2 regions of the Arthrobacter sp. UYP6 genome follow, and region 2 is predicted to be linked to the other one. Evidence: predicted binding sites of a transcription regulator. Region 2 holds the regulator's gene; the other holds the start of a gene.
What was found. The regulator HrcA, encoded in region 2, represses chaperone genes, less so after heat shock. The targets are predictions, from matches to a motif close to TTNGCACTCGNNNNNNNCGAGTGCNAA.

Region 1: groES (co-chaperone GroES) is a predicted target of HrcA. The motif match lies at 6,085-6,111, and genes of this name have one in related genera.

What each region holds. Positions count from the first base shown of each region.
Region 1 is NZ_JBEPPM010000001.1:68,238-79,511, reverse strand. Features, by position in the region: gene ABIB35_RS00380 (hypothetical protein) at 1-211, shown strand, start outside; gene ABIB35_RS00375 (hypothetical protein) at 276-635, shown strand; gene ABIB35_RS00370 (hypothetical protein) at 632-2,014, shown strand; gene ABIB35_RS00365 (iron ABC transporter ATP-binding protein) at 2,029-2,787, opposite strand; gene ABIB35_RS00360 (iron chelate uptake ABC transporter family permease subunit) at 2,784-3,812, opposite strand; gene ABIB35_RS00355 (ABC transporter permease) at 3,805-4,863, opposite strand; gene ABIB35_RS00350 (siderophore ABC transporter substrate-binding protein) at 4,928-5,878, opposite strand; gene groES (co-chaperone GroES) at 6,249-6,545, shown strand; gene groL (chaperonin GroEL) at 6,626-8,236, shown strand; gene guaB (IMP dehydrogenase) at 8,466-9,986, shown strand; gene ABIB35_RS00330 (GuaB3 family IMP dehydrogenase-related protein) at 10,089-11,228, shown strand.
Region 2 is NZ_JBEPPM010000003.1:130,731-140,087, reverse strand. Features, by position in the region: gene ybeY (rRNA maturation RNase YbeY) at 1-121, opposite strand, end outside; gene ABIB35_RS03685 (PhoH family protein) at 118-1,167, opposite strand; gene ABIB35_RS03680 (GerMN domain-containing protein) at 1,500-2,441, shown strand; gene ABIB35_RS03675 (16S rRNA (uracil(1498)-N(3))-methyltransferase) at 2,459-3,223, opposite strand; gene dnaJ (molecular chaperone DnaJ) at 3,225-4,367, opposite strand; gene hrcA (heat-inducible transcriptional repressor HrcA) at 4,502-5,515, opposite strand; gene ABIB35_RS03660 (DUF3097 domain-containing protein) at 5,714-6,556, shown strand; gene ABIB35_RS03655 (DUF4870 domain-containing protein) at 6,724-7,143, shown strand; gene hemW (radical SAM family heme chaperone HemW) at 7,221-8,453, opposite strand; gene lepA (translation elongation factor 4) at 8,450-9,357, opposite strand, start outside.

The DNA of each region.
Region 1 (11,274 bases), on a different contig from region 2:
CCTGGGACTTTCAGCGGTTACGTCCATCCGGTTCGAAGGCCTGGGCGGGCGCACCATCAAAGACGCGCTCGCAGACTCCGTGATGGGAGCCGTTGACGGCTTGATGGAATCCGATCTGATGGATTCCGATGCGGGCAGGGCAGTGCGGCAGGGAACGGATGCCGCTGTGGAGGCTGCTGCCCACTGCTGGAAGAGGCTCTTTGGCAGCTAGCAGCTAGCCCAGAAAGACAGCTAGCCCGTTAGAACCGGAACACCACCCTGGAAAGGCGATAGCCGTGGACGACGGAACAAATTATTGGTTTTTATTCGCGATCACCTTCCCATGGGGGCTGATTCTGTTTGCAGGGGGAATTCTGGCCCATACGAATATGGTCCGGGGGCTCCTGGCCACGGACAAGTCTTCTGTGGGTCGGCGCTCGGTTTCCTGCATCTTCCTGGGCCTGTGGATCATGCTGATTGCCGGGGTCAAGTTTGTGGAGGATGCAAGTGATTTCATCCTGGTTCCGTACACCCTTGTGATGTTCCTGGCGCAGGGTATCGGGATGCTCACCTGGCTGTGGATCCCCAGGTTCCTGCGGCCCAAATGGATGAGGGAGCGGGACCGGCTCATTTCCCGCGGAGGAGCCCCGTCATGACCGCCGTTGCTGCAGGCTTGATCCCCGAACGTCTGGGCGCCTTCCTGCTGCCGTGTCCTGACGGCTGGGAGATCAGAGAAGCGGGTCAGAGGATGCTGGCCGTGGAGCATCCCCGGGTTCCGGACGGCGTCTTCCGGCCCAATATGGTGCTGCGGTGGGAACGGGCGAATGGGGCCTCTATTGCCAGATACGCCACAGCCGCCCTTGCCTCCGCTCTGCAGCAGCTGCGCGACCCGCGGATTATCTCCCATGAGCTCTGGCGCCCAAACGGGGGCAGAGCCGTTGCAGAAGGTCCTGGCCGCCGGCAGAGGTTTGTTCACCGGGTGGGTCCTCACCCGGTGTGCGTGGACCGCTGGATCTGGGAGACGGACGGCTGGATGGTGGAAGGAAGCTGCAGCTACACCGTGGGGCAGCATCCGGGAATGAAGCTCTTGTTTGAACAAATGATTCAAGACCAACGGATTGATGCCGCTCTCCTTGGGCGGCCTGAAAACGGGGAGACGGAAGCTGCAGCTGAAGCTGCCGGAGGCGTTTCGCGGGGACTGGCCAGCGGCGATCTGGACAGTATTGCTCCGCGGGAGCCCCGCCTTGATGATGCGGCCTCGGCATGGGCCGGTACCGCAGTGGAAGACCTTGGCGCCGTGGCAGGGGAACAGCCGTGCCGGAACACCGGGCGCATTATCTCCATTCCGTCGCTGGAACTGTTCGACACCCTGATGCACCGGGACCGGCTGGGCCGGTTCCAGCGGAAGAACCCGGCTGCAGTGCAGCTGCAGGCTGCAGGACTGCTGACCGGGGAAGGCACCCTGACCGCAGCCGGCGAAGAGTTCCTGCTGCCGGTGCGGCAGAGTGATGCGTCGTTCCTGCTGGAAGCCCGGAGAGCGGAAGGCGGGTCTGTGCTGCAGGCCTGGATTGGCGGCGGGTGGGGAAAGGTCACTGAAACCGGGCCGGACCCGGATGACCTCGCAGTGCAGCTGGTGCCGGCCGGCATGGTTCCCGGACTGATTGCGGGATGGGCGGGGCTCGCTCCTGCCTGGAGCATCCCGCATGAGCCCCTGGTGCTCACGATGGACCATTACGAGGCCAGGATCGGCGCCGCCGGTACATGCCCGCCTAAGGACCCCGGGAGCGAGGTTCTCCGGATGTGGGAGCAGCCCTGGACCGAATGGCAGATAGTGAACCAGGAAACCGGCGGCTGGTTCGGCTGGGTGAATGCTGCACGTGCCGGACACTATCGGCTCTCCCCGGGTCCAGGAGGCAGCGTCCGCCTGGAGCCGATGTCTTCGGCGGTTGTTTGGGACGTACTGGTCCGGTTCATCCATGCGTCGGTGGAGGGGATTCCGCTCCTGCTGCCCGAGGTGCCGGGCTTTAACGGCTAGGTGAACCCGGGCCGCTAGGCGAAGTAGACGCCGATCCGGTTGCCGTCGATCTCTTCGATGCGGATGTCGATGTCGTAGATGTCGCGGAGTACGTCGGGCTGCATGATTTTCGCCGGGGGGCCCTGATGGATCAGCTGGCCGTCCCGCATGGCGATGATGTCATCGGAGTAGCAGGAGGCAAAGTTGATGTCGTGGATGACCAGCACCACGGTTTTGCCGAAGTCGTCAGTCAGCCGGCGCAGCAGGCGCATCATCTCCACCGAGTGCTTCATATCCAGGTTGTTCAACGGCTCGTCAAGCAGCAGGTAGTCGGTTCCCTGCGCCAGCACCATGGCAATGAAGGCCCGCTGGCGCTGGCCGCCGGAGAGCTCATCGACAAATCTGTCCGCCAGAGCGGTCAGGTCCAGGTACGCCATGGCTTCGTCGATAAACGCTTTGTCCGCGCTGGTGGGCCGGCCGCCGTTGTGCGGGTACCGGCCAAACCCCACCAGATCACGGACGGTGAGGCGGACGGTCAGCTGGTTATCCTGGCGGAGGATGGCCAGTTTCCGCGCCAGCTCCTTACCGGGGGTGGCTGTGACATCCAAGCCGTCCACGAGGACGGAGCCGCTGTCCATGCGCAGCAGGCGGGAGATCATCGAGAGCAGTGTTGATTTCCCGGCGCCGTTGGGTCCGATGATGGAAGTGATGCCGCCTTCTTTGATGTCGGCGCTGACGCCGTCGACCACCACCTGGCTGTTGTAGGACTTGGAGACGCCGGTTACGGAGATCATTTGACGTTGCCTCTCAGCAGCAGGATAAGGAAGACGATGCCGCCCACAAACTCGATCACGATGCTCAGCGCGGTGTCGAACGCGAAGATGCGTTCCAGGACCAGCTGGCCGCCCACCAGGGCGATGATTCCCAGCAGGACGGCGATGGGCAGCACCGCTGTGTGTCGGAAGTGGGAGCACAGCTGGTAGGCCAGCGAGGCCACCAGCAGGCCGAAGAACGTGACCGGACCCACCAGGGCGGTGGAGACGGCAACCAGGACAGAACAGATAACCAGAGTGACGGTGACGGCCTTCGTGTGGTCCACGCCAAGGTTGACGGCGGTGTCCCGGCCCAGTGCCAGCACATCGAAGGAGCTGCGCATCCGCCAGGCCATGATGCTGACCAGTGCGACGGCGACCGCTGAGTATCCCAGCAGCGCGCCGTCCACGTTGTTGAAGGACGCGAAGAACAGGTCCTGCAGGATGATGAACTCACTGGGGTCGATCAGCCGCTGGAGCAGTGAGGAAAAGCCCCGGAACATGGTGCCGAAAATGATGCCCACCAGCAGCATCAGGTGCAGGGACTTGCCGCCTCCGGTGAACAGCCAGCGGTAGAGCAGGAACGAGAAGCCCACCATCAGCACGATTTCGGTGACAAAGCGCACCGGTTCGGACATGGTGAGGACGGCCTGCCCGCCCAGGGCAAAGACCAGCACCGCCTGCAGGAGGATGTAAAGGGCGTCGAAGCCCATGATCGACGGCGTCAGGATCCGGTTGCCGGTCACTGTCTGGAAAAGGACAGTGGACACGCCCACGGCATAGGCCACCAGGATCATCGACGCCACCTTGATAGCGCGCCGGGGCAGAATATAGCCGAGGTTTCCGCGCAGCTCAATGGTCATAAAGAGGGCCACCAGGGCGGCAGCCGCAATCCCGAGTGAGATGATCCAGAATTTCGGCGGCAGGGAGCGCACGGGGTGCCTGCGGGAGGAGTGCAGCGCCGTGGGAAGCGGGCTTGCGGGGGCGTCGGTACCGGATTTAGCCACGGGAAGCACGCTTTCGCAGGAGCAGGTACAGGAAGAGGACGCTGCCGATGGCGGAGACGATCACGCCCACCGGAATTTCATACGGGTAGCGGATGGTGCGCCCGATGATGTCGCAGGCCAGCACAAACCCGGCGCCAAAGATTGCCACCCAAGGCACGGCCCGCCGGACATTATCGCCGATCAGCAATGACACCAGATTGGGAACTATCAGGCCCAGGAACGGAATGGACCCCACGCTGACCACGACGACGGCGCTGATCAGCGAAACGATCACCAGGCCCAGGGCCATCACGCGGTTGTAGTTCAAACCCAGGTTGGTGGTGAAGTCCGCGCCCATGCCGGCCACCGTAAAGCGATCCGCCGCCAGGTAACCGATCACGGTGAGGATCCCGACGATCCACAACAGCTCATAGCGGCCGCGCAGGACACCGGAAAAGTCGCCCACCATCCAGCTGTTCAGGGTCTGCAGCAAATCGGTACGGTAGGCGAAGAAGGTGGTGACGGCGGAAATGACCCCGCCAAGCATGATGCCCACCAGTGGGACCAGGAGCGTGTTGCGCAGCGGCAGGCGGCGCAGGATGAGCAGGAAGAGGGCGGTTCCGGCCATGGCAAACAGTGTGGCCGTGGACATTTTCATCATCAGCGAAGCGCCCGGAAGCAGGACGGTAACCACCAGGATGCCCAGCGATGCCGATTCCACGGTGCCGACGGTGCCCGGTTCCACGAATTTGTTGCGGGCCATCAGCTGCATGATCAACCCGGCCACGCTGAGTGCCATGCCCGCGAGGATGACGCTGAGGGTGCGGGGGACCCGGCTGACCCACAGGACCTGCCAGGAGACTGGGTCTCCTGCCAGCAGCGATGCCAGCGAAACGTCGCTGACTCCAGTGAACATGCTGGCCACCGCAAGGACCAGGACCGCGGCGGCACCCAGGGCGAGGCTTATTGCGGTACGCGGAAGCCGCCGTCGTCGGGCGGGAACGGCAGCGGCGGGTGGAAGCTGGGCTGGGGGAGGAGCCTGGCTGGGTGCGGGCACGGCGGCGGCGCTCATGGTTCTGTCCGGTCTCGTTGGGGTTCGGGCGCGGACGCCGGAACCCCAACGGTGAAAAGGTCGGTTAGGAAACGGCGTCCTGAACAGCGGAAATCATGCTGTCCACGTTGTTCAGTCCGTATCCCACGAGGTACCAGCTCGGGGCATCCAGCATCGTGATGTTGCCGTTCTTGGCGGCCGTGGTGCCGTCAACCAGTTCGTTGTCCATGACAGCCGAGGCGGCTTCGCCGCTCTCGCCCACGGCAATGTCGCGGTCGATCACGAACAGGTGGTCGGGATTCTGGGTGGCAATGTACTCGGCGGTAATGGACTCGCCGTGTGAACCCTCGGACTTGATCTCGGCCACCGGCGTGACGCCAAGGACGTCATGGATGATGCCGAAGCGGGAGCCGGCGCCGTAGGCCGTCATCTCGCCGCCGCTGGTCATGACGATCAGGCCGGTGCCGGCGTCTGCGGCAGCTGTCTTGGTTTCCCCGATGCGCTCATCGATGGTTGCGAGTTTCTCGTCAACGATGTCTTCCTTCTCGAAGATCCGGCCCAGCGTACCGGCCGCTTCCTTGAAGGAGTTCATGGAATCAGCGGCGTCGACGCTGAGGTCGATGGTGGGGGCGATCTTGCTGAGCTCCTCATACGAGCCCGCAACGCGCCCGGAAATGATGATCAGGTCCGGGGCGCCTTCGCTGATCGCCTCGAAGTCCGGCTCCTTCATGGAGCCGATTTTTGCGTACTCATCGCCGGCGTACTTGGAGAGGCTCTCGGGGAAGTTGGCGGCAGGGACACCGTCGACGTCAACGTCGAGTGCATCCAAGGTGTCCAGCGCGCCCAGGTCAAAGGTGTACACGGTCTCCGGATTCACCGGAACCTCGGTGCTTCCCTGGGCGTGGTCAACCGTGATGTTGGCCGGCTCTGCGGCGGCATCAGCGGTGACGGCGGTTTCTGATCCGCAGGCACTCAGGGCAAGGAGGGAAGCGAATACGGTCCCGGCGACAAGGCGGGACTTAGTGGTGTTTTTCACGGGAGGGGCTCCAGCTGCTTGGGTCTATCGTCCGGCCCGGCGGGAAACCCACCAATAGGACACAGATGTTTCTCTTATTAGGACACATAAATGTTTGCTAATTCTTGCGCGCCCTTGAAAGCTACCTTGTTAGGTGAGCCTAAGGCAACTTTTGCGTCCTTGGAGCGCGTCAAAAACTGTGCAGCGACACAAAATGCCGGCCAATATTGGCACTCACCTTGACCGAGTGCCAGCCCTTGCATAAAGTCGGAGCTAGCACTCTCCCTGTGAGGGTGCTAATTCCCGAGGGAAGCGCCAACCGGCACCGCGACGACGGCCAGCGCCCACCGACGGTCCACATCCGTTAGTAACTACGCAAAGGAGAGCCCGAGTGTCGGTCTCGATTAAGCCCCTTGAGGATCGTATTGTTGTCCGCCCCCTCGAAGCCGAGCAGACCACTGCTTCCGGCCTCGTCATCCCGGACACTGCCAAGGAAAAGCCCCAGGAGGGCGAAGTTGTTGCAGTAGGCCCCGGCCGCGTTGACGACAACGGCAACCGCGTTCCCGTGGATGTTTCCGAAGGTGACGTTGTCATCTACTCCAAGTACGGCGGAACCGAAGTCAAGCACGGCGGCCAGGAGTACCTGGTGCTGTCCGCCCGCGACGTGCTGGCCATCGTCGTTAAGTAGTTGAAAAAGGGAAACCCCGGCCAATCTGGCCGGGGTTTTCTGATGCAGGTGCAGATGTAGCTGTCGGAAAGGACACACACATGGCAAAGCAATTGGAGTTCAACGACTCCGCCCGCCGCTCGCTGGAGGCCGGCGTTGACAAGCTGGCTAACACCGTCAAGGTGACCCTCGGCCCGCGCGGCCGCAACGTAGTGCTCGCCAAGACCTGGGGCGCTCCCACCATCACTAACGACGGCGTGACCATTGCCCGTGAAGTCGAGCTGGATGATCCGTATGAAAACCTCGGCGCCCAGCTGGCCAAGGAAGTAGCAACCAAGACCAATGATGTTGCCGGTGACGGCACCACTACGGCAACCGTTCTGGCGCAGGCGCTGGTCAAGGAAGGCCTGCGCAACGTTGCTGCCGGCGCAGCTCCGGGCCAGCTCAAGCGCGGCATGGAGATCGCCGTGGAGGCAGTGGCCGCGCGCCTGCTGGAAAATGCCAAGGAAGTTGAAGGCAACCAGGTTGCTCACGTTGCCGCCATCTCCGCACAGAGCATGGAGATCGGCGAACTGCTGGCCAAGGCCTTTGACACCGTTGGCAAGGACGGCGTCATCACCATCGAGGAATCTTCCTCGACGCAGACCGAACTGGTCATCACCGAAGGCATGCAGTTCGACAAGGGCTACCTGTCCCCGTACTTCGTGACCGACCCGGAACGCCAGGAAGCCGTCCTCGAAGACGCGCTGATCCTGATCAACTCCGGCAAGATCTCCTCCGTGGCCGAATTCCTGCCGCTGCTGGAAAAGGCGCTGCAGGCGTCCAAGCCGCTGTTCATCATCGCCGAAGACATTGAGGGTGAAGCCCTGTCGACGCTGGTGGTCAACAAGATCCGCGGCACCCTGAATGTGGTTGCCGTCAAGGCTCCCGGGTTCGGTGACCGCCGCAAGGCCATGATGCAGGACATCGCCACCCTCACGGGTGCGCAGGTTGTTTCCCCTGACCTGGGCCTGAAGCTGGACCAGGTTGGCCTTGAGGTGCTGGGCTCCGCCCGCCGCATCACGGTCACCAAGGACAGCACCACCATTGTTGACGGAACCGGCTCGGAATCCGATGTGGCGGACCGCGTGGCCCAGATCCGTGCAGAGATCGAACGCACGGACTCCGACTGGGACCGCGAGAAGCTGCAGGAACGCCTTGCCAAGCTCTCCGGCGGCATCGGCGTCATCAAGGTTGGCGCAGCCACCGAGGTTGAGCTGAAGGAAAAGAAGCACCGCATCGAAGATGCCGTGTCCTCGACGCGTGCGGCCCTGGAAGAGGGCATTGTGGCCGGCGGCGGTTCCGCGCTGGTTCACGCTGCCAAGGCCCTGGACACCGATCCTGAGGTCCTCAAGCTCGAGGGCGACGCCGCCACCGCTGTGGGCCTGGTCCGCCGCGCGCTGGCACAGCCGCTGCGCTGGATCGCCGAGAACGCGGGTGCCGAAGGCATGGTTGTTGTCGCCAAGGTCACCGACCTGGAGGTCAACAACGGCTTCAACGCCGCCACCGGCGTGTACGAGAACCTGATCGAGGCCGGCATCATTGACCCGGTCAAGGTCACGCGCTCCGCGCTGCGCAACGCCGCGTCCATCGCCGCGCTGGTCCTCACCACCGAAGCACTTGTGGTGGAGAAGCCGGCCGACGACGACGAAGATCACGGCCACCAGCACTAGCTGACACAAAAGCCCCGGTGCCCGCGGACATTCCGTGCGGCACCGGGGCTTTTGCGTATCCGGAGCATTCTGCCGCCGTGGGCCGGGCGGGAACTGTTGTGATCGATGCCACCCGTTAGCGTTTGGAATAGGGACCGGCGGTCTTTCGTTTTAGGATGTAAAGAAAGTCAACCGGCCGTTTTCCGGTGTTTTCTCCATCCCTCCGGTCCTTCGCGAAAGAGGCGCAGTTTTGAGCCAGCAGTCCCCAGAGCATGACCCGTTCGGCTTCATCGGCCTGACATACGACGACGTCCTGCTGCTGCCCGGCCCCACGGACGTCATTCCCTCCGAGGCGGATACCTCCTCCCGCCTGTCCAAGCGGATCACCGTGCACACACCGCTGCTCTCCGCCGCCATGGACACGGTCACCGAATCCCGGATGGCCATTGCGATGGCCCGGCAGGGCGGCCTCGGCGTTATTCACCGCAACCTGTCCATCGCGGACCAGGCCGAACACGTGGACCGCGTCAAGCGCAGCGAATCCGGCATGATCACCAACCCGGTCACCATTTCCCCGGAAGCCACTCTGCAGGAACTGGATGACCTGTGCGCGCATTTCCGCGTCTCCGGCCTGCCGGTGGTGGACCCGGACAACAAGCTCCTGGGCATCGTGACCAACCGCGACACCCGCTTCATTCCGCGCGCCGACTACCCGCGCCGCAAGGTCAACGAAGTCATGACCCGGATGCCGCTGATCACCGGACGCGTAGGCATCAGCGCCGAAGAAACCGTGGAGCTGCTGGGCAAGCACCGCATCGAGAAGCTTCCGCTGGTGGACGCTGACGGACGCCTGCAGGGCCTGATCACGGTCAAGGACTTTGACAAGGCCGAGCAGTATCCGCTGGCCACCAAGGACGACGAAGGCCGGCTGCGCGTCGGTGCGGCGATCGGATTCTTCGGTGACGGCTATGAGCGCGCCATGACCCTCGTCGAGGCCGGCGTGGACATCCTGGTCGTCGACACCGCCAACGGCCACAGTGCCGGTGTGCTGGACATGATCGCCCGCCTGAAGAAGGACCCGGCAGCCGCCCACGTGGACATCATCGGCGGCCAGGCAGCCACCCGCGAAGGTGCGCAGGCCCTGATCGACGCCGGTGCTGACGCCATCAAGGTGGGCGTCGGCCCCGGCTCCATCTGCACCACCCGTGTGGTGGCCGGTGTGGGCGTTCCCCAGATCACCGCCATCTACGAGGCGTCCAAGGCGGCCATTCCTGCCGGCGTTCCGTTGATCGCCGACGGCGGCCTGCAGTATTCCGGCGACATTGGCAAGGCGATTGTTGCCGGCGCGGATACCGTCATGCTCGGCAGTCTGCTGGCCGGCTCCGCCGAAAGCCCCGGCGATCTGGTGTTCGTCAACGGCAAGCAGTTCAAGTCCTATCGCGGCATGGGCTCGCTGGGCGCCATGCAGAGCCGGGGCAAGAACACGTCCTACTCCAAGGACCGCTACTTCCAGGCTGATGTCCCCTCGGACGAGAAGCTGATCCCCGAAGGCATTGAAGGCCAGGTTCCGTACCGCGGTCCGCTCTCCGCCGTCGCTCACCAGCTGGTGGGCGGCCTGCGCCAGACCATGTTCTACACCGGCGCACGCACCATCGAAGAGCTGAAGCAGAAGGGCAAGTTTGTCCGGATCACCCCGGCCGGGCTGAAGGAATCCCACCCGCACGACATCATGATGACTGCGGAGGCGCCGAACTACGGCACCCGCCGCTAACAGGCACAAAACACAGCAGCCGCGTCCTCCCTCCGCTTGCGGGGAAGAACGCGGCTGCTGCTGCTTTAAGCTCCCGACGCGTGGCTGGGATAACCTAGGGGTGTGAGTAATGAGATTGAAATTGGCCGTGGCAAGCGTGGGCGCCGAGCCTACTCCCTCGATGATGTGGCAATTGTGCCGTCCCGGCGAACGCGGGACCCGCAGGATGTTTCGATCAACTGGCAGATAGATGCCTACCAGTTCCAGATGCCGGTCATGGGCGCGCCCATGGACTCCGTCATGTCGCCGGCAACCGCCATCGCCATGGGCAGGCTGGGTGGACTGGGCGTGCTGAATCTGGAGGGGCTGTGGACCCGCTACGAAGACCCCCAGCCGCTGCTGGATGAAATCGCCGTCCTCAGCGAAGAGAACTTCAACCCGGCGGCCACCCGCCGGCTGCAGGAAATCTATGATGCGCCCATCCAGGCGGAACTGATCACCTCCCGCCTTGCCGAGGTGCGCGACGCCGGTGTGACTGTCGCCGGGTCCCTCACCCCTCAGCGCACGCAGGAGTTCTACAAGACCGTCCTCGCCGCCGGCGTCGACATCTTTGTCATCCGCGGCACCACCGTCTCCGCCGAGCATGTCTCCAAGACGGTGGAACCGCTGAACCTCAAGCAGTTCATCTACGAACTGGATGTTCCCGTGATTGTCGGCGGCGCCGCCGGCTACACCCCGGCCCTGCACCTGATGCGCACCGGTGCTGCCGGCGTCCTGGTGGGCTTTGGCGGGGGAGCAACCACCACCACCCGCCGGGCGCTGGGCATCCACGCACCCATGGCCACCGCCATCGCGGACATCGCTGAAGCCCGCCGGGACTACATGGACGAGTCCGGCGGACGGTACGTCCACGTGATCGCCGACGGCGGCATGGGCACCAGCGGAGACATCATCAAGGCCATCGCCATGGGCGCCGACGCCGTGATGCTCGGTTCAGCCCTGGCCCGTGCCGAGGAAGCCCCGGGGCAGGGATGGCACTGGGGCCAGGAAGCCCACCACAGCGAGCTTCCCCGCGGCGACAGGGTTCGGCTGGACACCGTGGGTCCGCTGCAGGAAGTCCTCTGGGGGCCCTCGCACCACACCAATGGAACGTCCAACCTGATGGGCGCCCTGCGCCGGGCCATGGCCACCACCGGATACTCGGATGTGAAAGCCTTCCAGCGCATCGAGGTGCTGGTCTCGCCCTACCTATACAACATGTAGTTACCTAGAGTTGCTGCAAAGGACGCAGCGCCGGCAGGACCCAGAG
Region 2 (9,357 bases):
GGATGATGGAGAGGTCCGCTTCCGGATGCACATAGAGGTTTTCCAGGAGGTAGCGCCCCAGCCGGGACAGTTCCTCTTCATCGACCGCAATGGTGGATTCGTTGTTTACTTCGATGCTCATTTGGCGGTACCCCGTCCTGCAGTGCGCCCGGCCCGGGCTGTTGCCGGAGCAGTACTGCGCCGGGATTCGTCCCATTCGCTGTAGGCAGTCACAATGCTGCTCACCAGCGAATGCCGAACCACGTCGGATGCCGAGAGTTCCGAGAAGGCAACATCGTCCAGATCACCGAGAATGTCGTGGATGATACGCAGTCCCGAAGCGGTTCCGCCGGGCAGATCCACCTGGGTGACGTCGCCGGTCACCACCATCTTCGAGCCGAAGCCCAGACGGGTCAGGAACATCTTCATCTGCTCCGGGGTGGTGTTCTGCGCTTCATCCAGGATGATGAACGCGTCATTGAGCGTACGGCCGCGCATATACGCCAGCGGAGCCACTTCAATGGTTCCCGCCGCCATAAGCCGCGGAATGGAGTCCGGATCCATCATGTCGTGCAGCGCATCGTAGAGCGGGCGCAGGTAGGGGTCGATCTTGTCGCTGAGCGTTCCGGGGAGGAAGCCCAGCCGCTCTCCGGCTTCAACCGCGGGGCGGGTCAGGATGATCCGGCTGACTTCCTTCTGCTGCAGTGCCTGCACGGCCTTTGCCATGGCCAGGTACGTCTTGCCGGTACCCGCGGGACCAATCCCGAACACTATGGTGTTTTCGTCGATCGCGTCCACATAGTTCTTCTGGTTCAGCGTTTTGGGCCGGATGGTGCGGCCGCGTGTCGAGAGAATGTTCTGGGTCAGGACTTCTGCCGGACGCTGGGCACTCTGGTCCCGGAGCATGGTGATCAGCTGGTCCATGAGCTGGGGCGTGACTTTGGTCTGGCTCCTGGCCAGGACCCGGACCTCATTGACCAGACGCAGAGTCAGTTCAACCACTCCGGCCGGACCCGAGATGGAAAGCTCGTTGCCTCGCACGTGCAGGTTGGCTTCCGGATAAGCGGCCTCAATAATCTTGAGAGCCTCGTCATTGGCGCCCAGCGACTGGACCATGTGTTCCGTGGAATCAAAGATGATGGTCTGGCGATCCAGCCCGATGGTGCCAATTCCTGAGGATTCAGTCATATATTCGGCCTTCCCAGGCCTTTCATCGCCCCTTTGCAGAGTCTGTCGTGTTACGTCTGTCGTGTTAAGTGTGTGTGTCGTGTAGACCTCGCCCGGCTTGGCTTGAGTGCGTCCCCTCAAGCTATTAAGACAGGCACTTCAATATTACTTGATGCCTCCGCCCCCGTCTCCTTCCGTTTAATCCGGCTCTCACGGCATTGACGAGGTGAGGGCGGCACACTGCCCGGGTATCAATCGGGTCTCAGTCCGGTAGCAGGAAGGTTAAGACCGCAGATCCGGCTTTCCCCGTATGCCAAGCTGGAAGCCGACCAATGAGCGAAAGGAGGACAAACATGGACGCATCGCCGCAACTTCGGTACCGGCTGCACCGCCGAAACATTGTGGGCCTGCTTGCAGCCTCCTCGCTTTTCCTGAGCAGCTGCGGAGTGGTTGCAGCCACCCCTACCACCTCTATGCCCTCCACCTTCAGTGAGGCGGCCGGCTCGCTCTCCGCCCCCCTGGGCGCCACGGCCCCACCCGAAGGAAAGCCGGCTCCAGGGCGCATCCCCATCTACTGGCTTGGCTTGAACGGCTCCAATGTGTTCCTGTACCGGGAGTTCCAGCCGACTGAGTCCAGCGGCGATCCGATTGTCGAAGCAGTGACTGGCATGGCCGCGGGCAAGCCGTCTGACCCGGACTACTTCAATCCGTGGAACAAGGCCGGAAGCGTTAGCGCGTCGATCTCCGGCAAGAACGTCATTACCGTTGATATCTCCTCTGATGCCTTTAAGAATTCCCTTGACGCCGGCATGGCGCACCGGGCCGTCCAGCAACTGGTCTATACAGCCACAGCCGCCGCGTCAAATGCCGGCCTGATCACAGTGGGCCACCCGCCTTCCGTAGTGCTGCTGGTGGACGGCAAGGCGGACTACCGTGCTTTCGGTCATGAGGTCCTGGACGGCCCACTGGAGCGCGATGCGTCCCTGATGGCCCCCATCTGGATTATTGATCCGCAGGAAGGATCCGGGGCGGAGTCACCCCTCACCGTGCAGGGCGCAGCAGCGTCGGAAGGCGGCCAGCTCTCCTGGAGCGTCGAACCGATCGTGGACGGCCGGCCCGCCGAGACCCCGGTTCACAGCGGCTACGCCGAGCTGGAGGCACCCACCGGCGGAACATCCCTGTACAGCTTTAGCGTGGAACTGGCGCCGGGCGAATACAGCGTCAGCGTTTTCCACGGAACGGACCGCGCGGACGCAGACTCCAAGCGCGTGAGCATCCGTTCCGACGCGCACTAGCCCGGTTCCGCCGGGCGCTACCAGCGGCCCAGCGCGTGGTTCAGAACAGCCAGTGCCGCCGGCCCGGCTGTGGAGGAGCGCAGAACATGCGGCCCCAAACGAACCGCCACCGCTCCGCCCGAGCGCAGCAAATCCACTTCTGATCCGCTGATACCGCCTTCGGGACCCACCACCAGGGCGATGCTCAGCGGCCGGCCGCCGCACCGTCGGCGGGCTTCGGCCACTGCCGGCACCAGCGCGCCGTCGGCCTCCTCATGAAGCACCAGCACCAGGTCCACGTTCTCCAGCCGCCGGGCGAGTGACTTGGAATCCAGCATCTCTTCGGCCACTGGAATCTGTGACCGGCGGGACTGCTTAGCCGCCGCGGTGAGGATCCCCTGCCATTTAGCCTGGCCCTTGGCGGCCTTGTCGGCACGCCAGCGCACAATGCTGCGCTCGGACTGCCACGGAATGACAGCGTGCACACCCAGCTCGGTCGCCGCTTCGATGGCCTGCTCGTCCCGTCCGCCCTTGGCGAGGGCCTGGACCAGGATCAGCGTGTCTGCTGACTCGTTTTCCTCGGTGACGGACTCCACACAGACCTCAAGCCGGGACGGTTCCGCCGCGGAAACCGTGCCGGTCAGCCGGCGGCCGGCTCCGTCCACGATGTCCACCTGCTCACCGCGCGCGAGCCGCTTCACGGCTACGGCGTGGTGGGCTTCGGCTCCTTCAAGCACAAAAACGGAACCGGGCCCGGCGGCCCGGACGGCGTCCGGTTCACCGAAGAAAATCGGGTTGGTCATGTCAGTGGTTGCCCAGGCGGTCCCGAAGGCGCGCGAAGACGCCGGATCCGCTTCCGGCCAGGCGGCCTTCGGCGTATTCCTCGCCGCGCAGCTGAGCCAGTTTGCGCAGCAGCTCCTCCTGCTCAGCGTCCAGCTTCTGCGGGGTTTCCACGTGCAGGTGGACCAGCAGGTCTCCTCTTCCGTAACCGCGAAGGTGCGTCACGCCAAGGCCCTTGAGGGTGGTCACTTCCCCTGATTGGGTGCCCGCCTTGACCGCAATTTCGCGGTCGCCGTCGAACGTTTCGAAATTGATCGTGGAGCCCAGGGCTGCCGCAGTCATGGGAACCGTCAGGGTGGCGTGCAGGTCATCACCTTCCCGGACGAACGTGGGATCGGCGTTCACCCGGATTTCCACATACAGGTCGCCCTGGGGTCCGCCGGCGGTTCCGGCTTCGCCCTGTCCACCCAGCTGGATGCGGGTGCCGGTGGCAACGCCGGCGGGGATCTTGATGTTCAGGGTCCGGCGGCTGCGGACGCGGCCCTCGCCGGCACACTCGTGGCAGGGGTCCGGGATGACTGAACCGTATCCCTGGCAGGACCCGCACGGCGCAGTAGTCATGACCTGGCCGAGGATGGACCGCACGGCGCGCTGCACCTGGCCGGTACCGTGACAGATGTCGCAGGTCCGCGGTGAGGTGCCGGGCTGGCAGCAGCTTCCGTCGCAGGTGGGGCAGGTGACCGCAGTATCGACCTCAATCTTCTTGTTGGTGCCGAAGACGGCATCCTTCAGATCGATGCGCACGTTGATCAGGGCATCCTGGCCACGGCGGGTCCGGGAAGCGGGTCCCCGTCCGCCGCCTCCGCCGGCGCCGCCGAAGAACGTGTCGAAAATATCCTGGAACCCAAAGCCCTGGCCGCCGAAGCCGGCGCCGCCGCCGAAGCCGTTGTCGTTGCCGTTTTCATTTCCGGTGGTGTCATAGATCCGGCGTTTCTGCGGATCCGCGAGCACCTCATAGGCATGGGTGACGGCCTTAAACTCGTCCTGCGCTCCGGGAGCCGGGTTAACGTCCGGGTGCAGCTTGCGGGCAAGCTTCCGGTACGCCTTCTTGATTTCTTCGCCCGTGGCGTCGCGTCCGACGCCAAGGACCTGGTAGTGATCGCTCACTCGTGCACATCGCTTCCTGTAATTGGCAGTAGCCGCGTTTGACGCGCCGCCCTCCGTCCGAAGGCGTCCGCCGGATACCGTTGCCCTCGGGCAGCGGCTGCCGGCGTACTGCTGCTGTAATATCTAACGCTTTTCTAGTTGTTCAGTATCCGGGAAAGATAACGGGCCACGGCACGGACTGTGGCCATGGTGTTGGGATAGTCCATTCGGGTTGGCCCGAGAACACCCACCTTCGCTGAAGAATCAGGTCCGTAGCCGGTGGCCACAACCGATGCTTCCGACAGGGAACCGTGCGGGTTTTCCCGTCCGATCCGCACCGAAACGCCCCGGGCGTCCTGCTCCATTTCAGACAACAACCGAAGCATGACAACTTGTTCCTCAAGCGCCTCCAGGATGGGCCCGATCGTCAGGGGAAAGTCTACTGTGGAGCGCGCAAGGTTTGCGGTGCCGGCCATGACCATGCGGTCTTCCCGGTTGATGCCTGCCAGTTGCTCCAGGCAGTGCGCCAGGGCCGCGGCGTTGCGGCGCTTGCGGGCTGGGACCATGGCCAGGCAATCGGTCAGCTGAGAGGTGATCCGGGTCAGGGAGGTGCCGCTGAGCGTGGACAGGAAATGCTGCCGCAGTTCCAGCAGGTCAGGTTCGGTGACCTGATCGGGAACCGTGATGACACGCTGTTCCACCCGTCCGGTGGTGGAAATCAGGACCACCAGTACCTGAGACGGGGCGAGCAGGACAAATTCGATGTGCCGAACAGCGGCGTTGCCCAGATGCGGATACTGCACCACTGCCACCTGGTTGGTCAGCTGCGAGAGCAGCCGGACGGTCCGTTCCATGACATCGTCGAGGTCTTCGGCGCCTTCAAGCAGGGACTGGATGGCCCTGCGCTCAGCGGCCGAGAGAGGCTTGACGTCCGAGATCCGGTCCACGAACAAACGGTACCCCTTGTCCGTGGGGATGCGTCCGGCGGAAGTATGGGGTGCCACAATCAGGCCCTCTTCTTCAAGGGCTGCCATGTCGTTGCGGATGGTGGCGCTGGAAACACCCAGCTGATGGCGTTCCACCAGTGCCTTGGAGCCCACGGGCTCGCGCGAATGAACGTAGTCCTCAACAATGGCCCGGAGCACCTCGAGTCTGCGTGGTTCACTCATGGTTTTCCCTCCCTTGCTGATGGCCTGCGCCGCTGGCGGATCACTGGCGACGTCGAGTAACCGGCAGTTAGCACTCGACATGCCCAAGTGCTAAGTCTAATACGGATCGGCGGCGTTGCTAGCATTGAGGAGCCCGTGCCCGCACGTGCCGAAGCCCCGTAGCAACCAACCACAGCAATCAGAGTGAGGACAAATCCCGTGTCTAACTTTTCTTGGGGGCCGCAGGACATCAGCGCCCCGGCCCGGCGGGTGCTGCCCAAGGTCGGCGCCGAATCCGGCCTGGTCCTCGAAGACGTACAGACCGGCTGGGTGGGGGCCGTGGTCCGGGTGGAGAAGTCCGGCGGGCTGCATCTGATGGTGCTGGAAGACCGGCGCGGCAAGACAAAGTCCTTTGAGCTGGGTTTCGGGTTCCTGCTCGACGGCGAACCGGTGGAGGTGGTGCCCGCCGTGAAGGCTGCTGCACCGGCCACCAAGCGGACGGCGTCGGGCTCGGTGCGGGTGGACAATGTGCGGGCACGCACCGCTAGGGCCAGCCGAATCTGGGTCGAGGGAAAGCACGACGCCGAGCTGGTGGAAAAGGTCTGGGGCGACGATCTGCGGGTGGAGGGCATCGTCGTCGAACCCCTGCACGGTGTGGACGACCTGTTCTCGGCAGTTCGGGACTTCAGCCCGGGCCCCGGGCGCCGGTTGGGCATCCTGGTGGACCATCTGGTGCCCGGCTCCAAGGAGTCCCGGATTGCCGCCGAGGCCATGGCAGTCCCGGGTGCGCGGGGCAACGTGCTGATTGTGGGGCACCCGTACGTGGACGTCTGGCAGGCCATCAAGCCGCAGACCATCGGCCTGGCTGCCTGGCCGGTGGTGCCACGCCACGAAGACTGGAAAACGGGGATCCTTAAAGGCCTGGGCTGGCCGCACCGGGACCATGCTGACGTTGCCATGGGGTGGAAAAAGCTGCTCGGCAGTGTCAGCTCCTACGCCGATCTGGAGCCGTCGCTGCTGGGACGGGTGGAGGAAGTCATCGACTTCCTGACCGTCCCTTAGTGACCCGCGTCCGCCGCGCCGTTGCGGGCTACCGGCCCCGGAACCAGTACCCTAGATGAGATATACAGCAGCCGGCCGACCCCGATCCGCACAGTCTCACCGGGTACCAGAGTTCCAAGGCATATGACCAAGGCGTCCAGAGTCAAAAGGAAACAGCAGTGTCGAACATCCGTCAGAACCATCACCCCCAGCCCGATGACAAGGGCTCCGGAGAGCGTCCCTCCTATCAGGGCGCCCCGGCAAATGCACTGCCCCTGACCGCCTCCGAAGACCGTCAGTGGGCAACCATGGCGCATTTCGGCGGCATCCTGGGCTTCATTCCGTCGATGGTCATTTACCTGGTCTTCCGCGACCGCGGCCCGTTCACGGCGCAGGAGTCCAAGGAAGCACTGAACTTCACCCTTCCGCCCACCATCATTGCGCTGGTGGCCTGGGTGCTGTCCTTCATACCGGTAATCGGCTGGTTTTTCGCCATCCTGAATGCCCTGCTCTGGGTTGCCATAGCAGTGTCTTCGGTGGTTGCCGGAATCGCCGTCAACCGCGGCCGCCCGTATCGCTACCCGCTGAATCTGCGCCGCATCCCCTAAGGACGGCAGGCAAAAAGAGGGCCCCGAACCGGCAAAGACGCCGGATCGGGGCCCTGTTTTTGTAGGGTGGCGGTATGTCAGTCGGGAAGCAGGCGGCGCACGACGGCGTCCGCCAGCAGGCGGCCCCGGGTCGTGAGCAGCACACGCCCCGTCAGCGCCGCCTGGGGATCCACGAGCCCGTCGGCCATCAGTCCGGCCACAGCGAGCCGGCCGGATTTCTTGAGCCGGGACAGCTCAAGGCCCTCAGCCAGCCGGGTGCGCAGCATGATGTCTTCCACGTACCGGGTTTCGGCGTCGAGCGTTTCCCGTCCGACGGCGGGTGACTCACCTGCTGCGATCCGCTGCGCGTAGGCGGTGGGGTGCTTGGCATTCCACCAGCGCACTCCCCCGGCGTGCGAATGGGCGCCCGGGCCGATGCCCCACCAGTCGTCGCTGCGCCAGTAGGCGAGATTGTGCCTGCACTGGTCCCCGGGTGTCCGGGCCCAGTTGCTGACCTCGTACCAGGACAGGCCGGCGGCGGCCATCATTTCGTCGGCCATGAGGTATTTGTCCGCGTGGTCGTCGTCGTCGATGGGCGGCACTTCACCGCGGCGCATGCGGGCGGCCAGTTTTGTGCCGTCTTCGATGATCAGGGCGTAGGCCGAAATGTGGTCCGGTTCGTAGCTCAAGGCCTCCTCGACAGAGACCTTCCAGTCCTGAAGCGACTCTCCCGGCGTGCCGTAGATCAGGTCAACACTCACGTTCAGCCCGGCGTCGCGCGCCCACTTCACGGCCTCGGGCACACGCGACGGCGTGTGGGTGCGGTCCAGGACGGCCAGGACGTGCGGCACGGCGGACTGCATGCCGAAGGAGACGCGGGTGAACCCGGCATCGGCCAGCAGCTGCAGGGACGCCGGGGTGACCGAATCCGGGTTAGCTTCGGTGGTGACCTCCGCACCCGGTTCCAGGCCCCAGGCATCAATGGCCGTCTTCAGGATGCCGGTCAGGTCCTCCGCCGACAGCAGGGTGGGTGTGCCGCCGCCAAAGAACACGCTCTTCAGGGGCCGCTGCGGCAGCCCGGAGGCAGTGAGCGCGCGGGCGGCAAACCGGACCTCCTGCTCCGCCGTGCCGCCGTACGCAGCCTGCGAAGCCCCGCCGCCGAGTTCCGTGGCGGTATAGGTGTTGAAATCGCAGTAGCCGCAGCGGACGGAACAGAACGGGATGTGGACGTAGAGACCGAAGGCCCGGTCTGCCGCTCCGGCCGCCGCCTGGGCGGGAAGCAGTCCGTCTGCGGGTGCCGGATCCCCGAGGGGCAGTGCGCTTGGTGTCACTTCTTGCTTTTATCCTTGGACTCGTCGGAGGAAAGCGCTGCCACGAAGGCTTCCTGGGGAACCTCGACGCGGCCGACCATCTTCATGCGCTTCTTGCCTTCCTTCTGCTTTTCCAGCAGCTTGCGCTTACGGCTGATATCGCCGCCGTAGCACTTGGCCAGCACGTCCTTGCGGATGGCGCGGATGGACTCGCGGGCGATGATGCGGGAGCCGATGGCGGCCTGGATGGGCACCTCGAACTGCTGGCGCGGGATGAGCTCGCGCAGCTTGCCGGTCATCATCACGCCGTAGGAGTATGCCTTGTCCTTGTGCGTGATGGAGCTGAACGCGTCCACCTGTTCGCCCTGGAGCAGGATGTCCACCTTGACCAGGTCGGCCACCTGTTCGCCGTCGGCTTTCCAGTCCAGCGAGGCGTAGCCGCGGGTCTTGGATTTGAGGATGTCAAAGAAGTCGAAAACGATCTCGGCCAGCGGCAGGCGGTACCGGATTTCCACCCGGTCCTCGGAGAGGTAGTCCATGCCGCCGAGGACACCGCGGCGGGTCTGGCACAGCTCCATGATGGCGCCGACGAATTCGTTCGGCGCCAGGATGGTCGCCGCGACCATCGGTTCGCGGACCTCTTTGATCTTTCCTTCGGGGTACTCGCTGGGGTTGGTCACCGTGACCACCTTCTTGTCCTCCAGCGTCACCTCGTACTCCACGTTGGGTGCGGTGGAGATCAGGTCCAGGTTGTACTCGCGCTCGAGCCGTTCACGGGTGATTTCCAGGTGCAGCAGGCCCAGGAAGCCCACCCGGAAGCCGAAGCCCAGCGCCGCCGATGTCTCGGGTTCGTACACCAGCGCGGCGTCATTGAGCATCAGCTTTTCCAGTGCCTCGCGCAGCACCGGGTAGTCGGCGCCGTCGA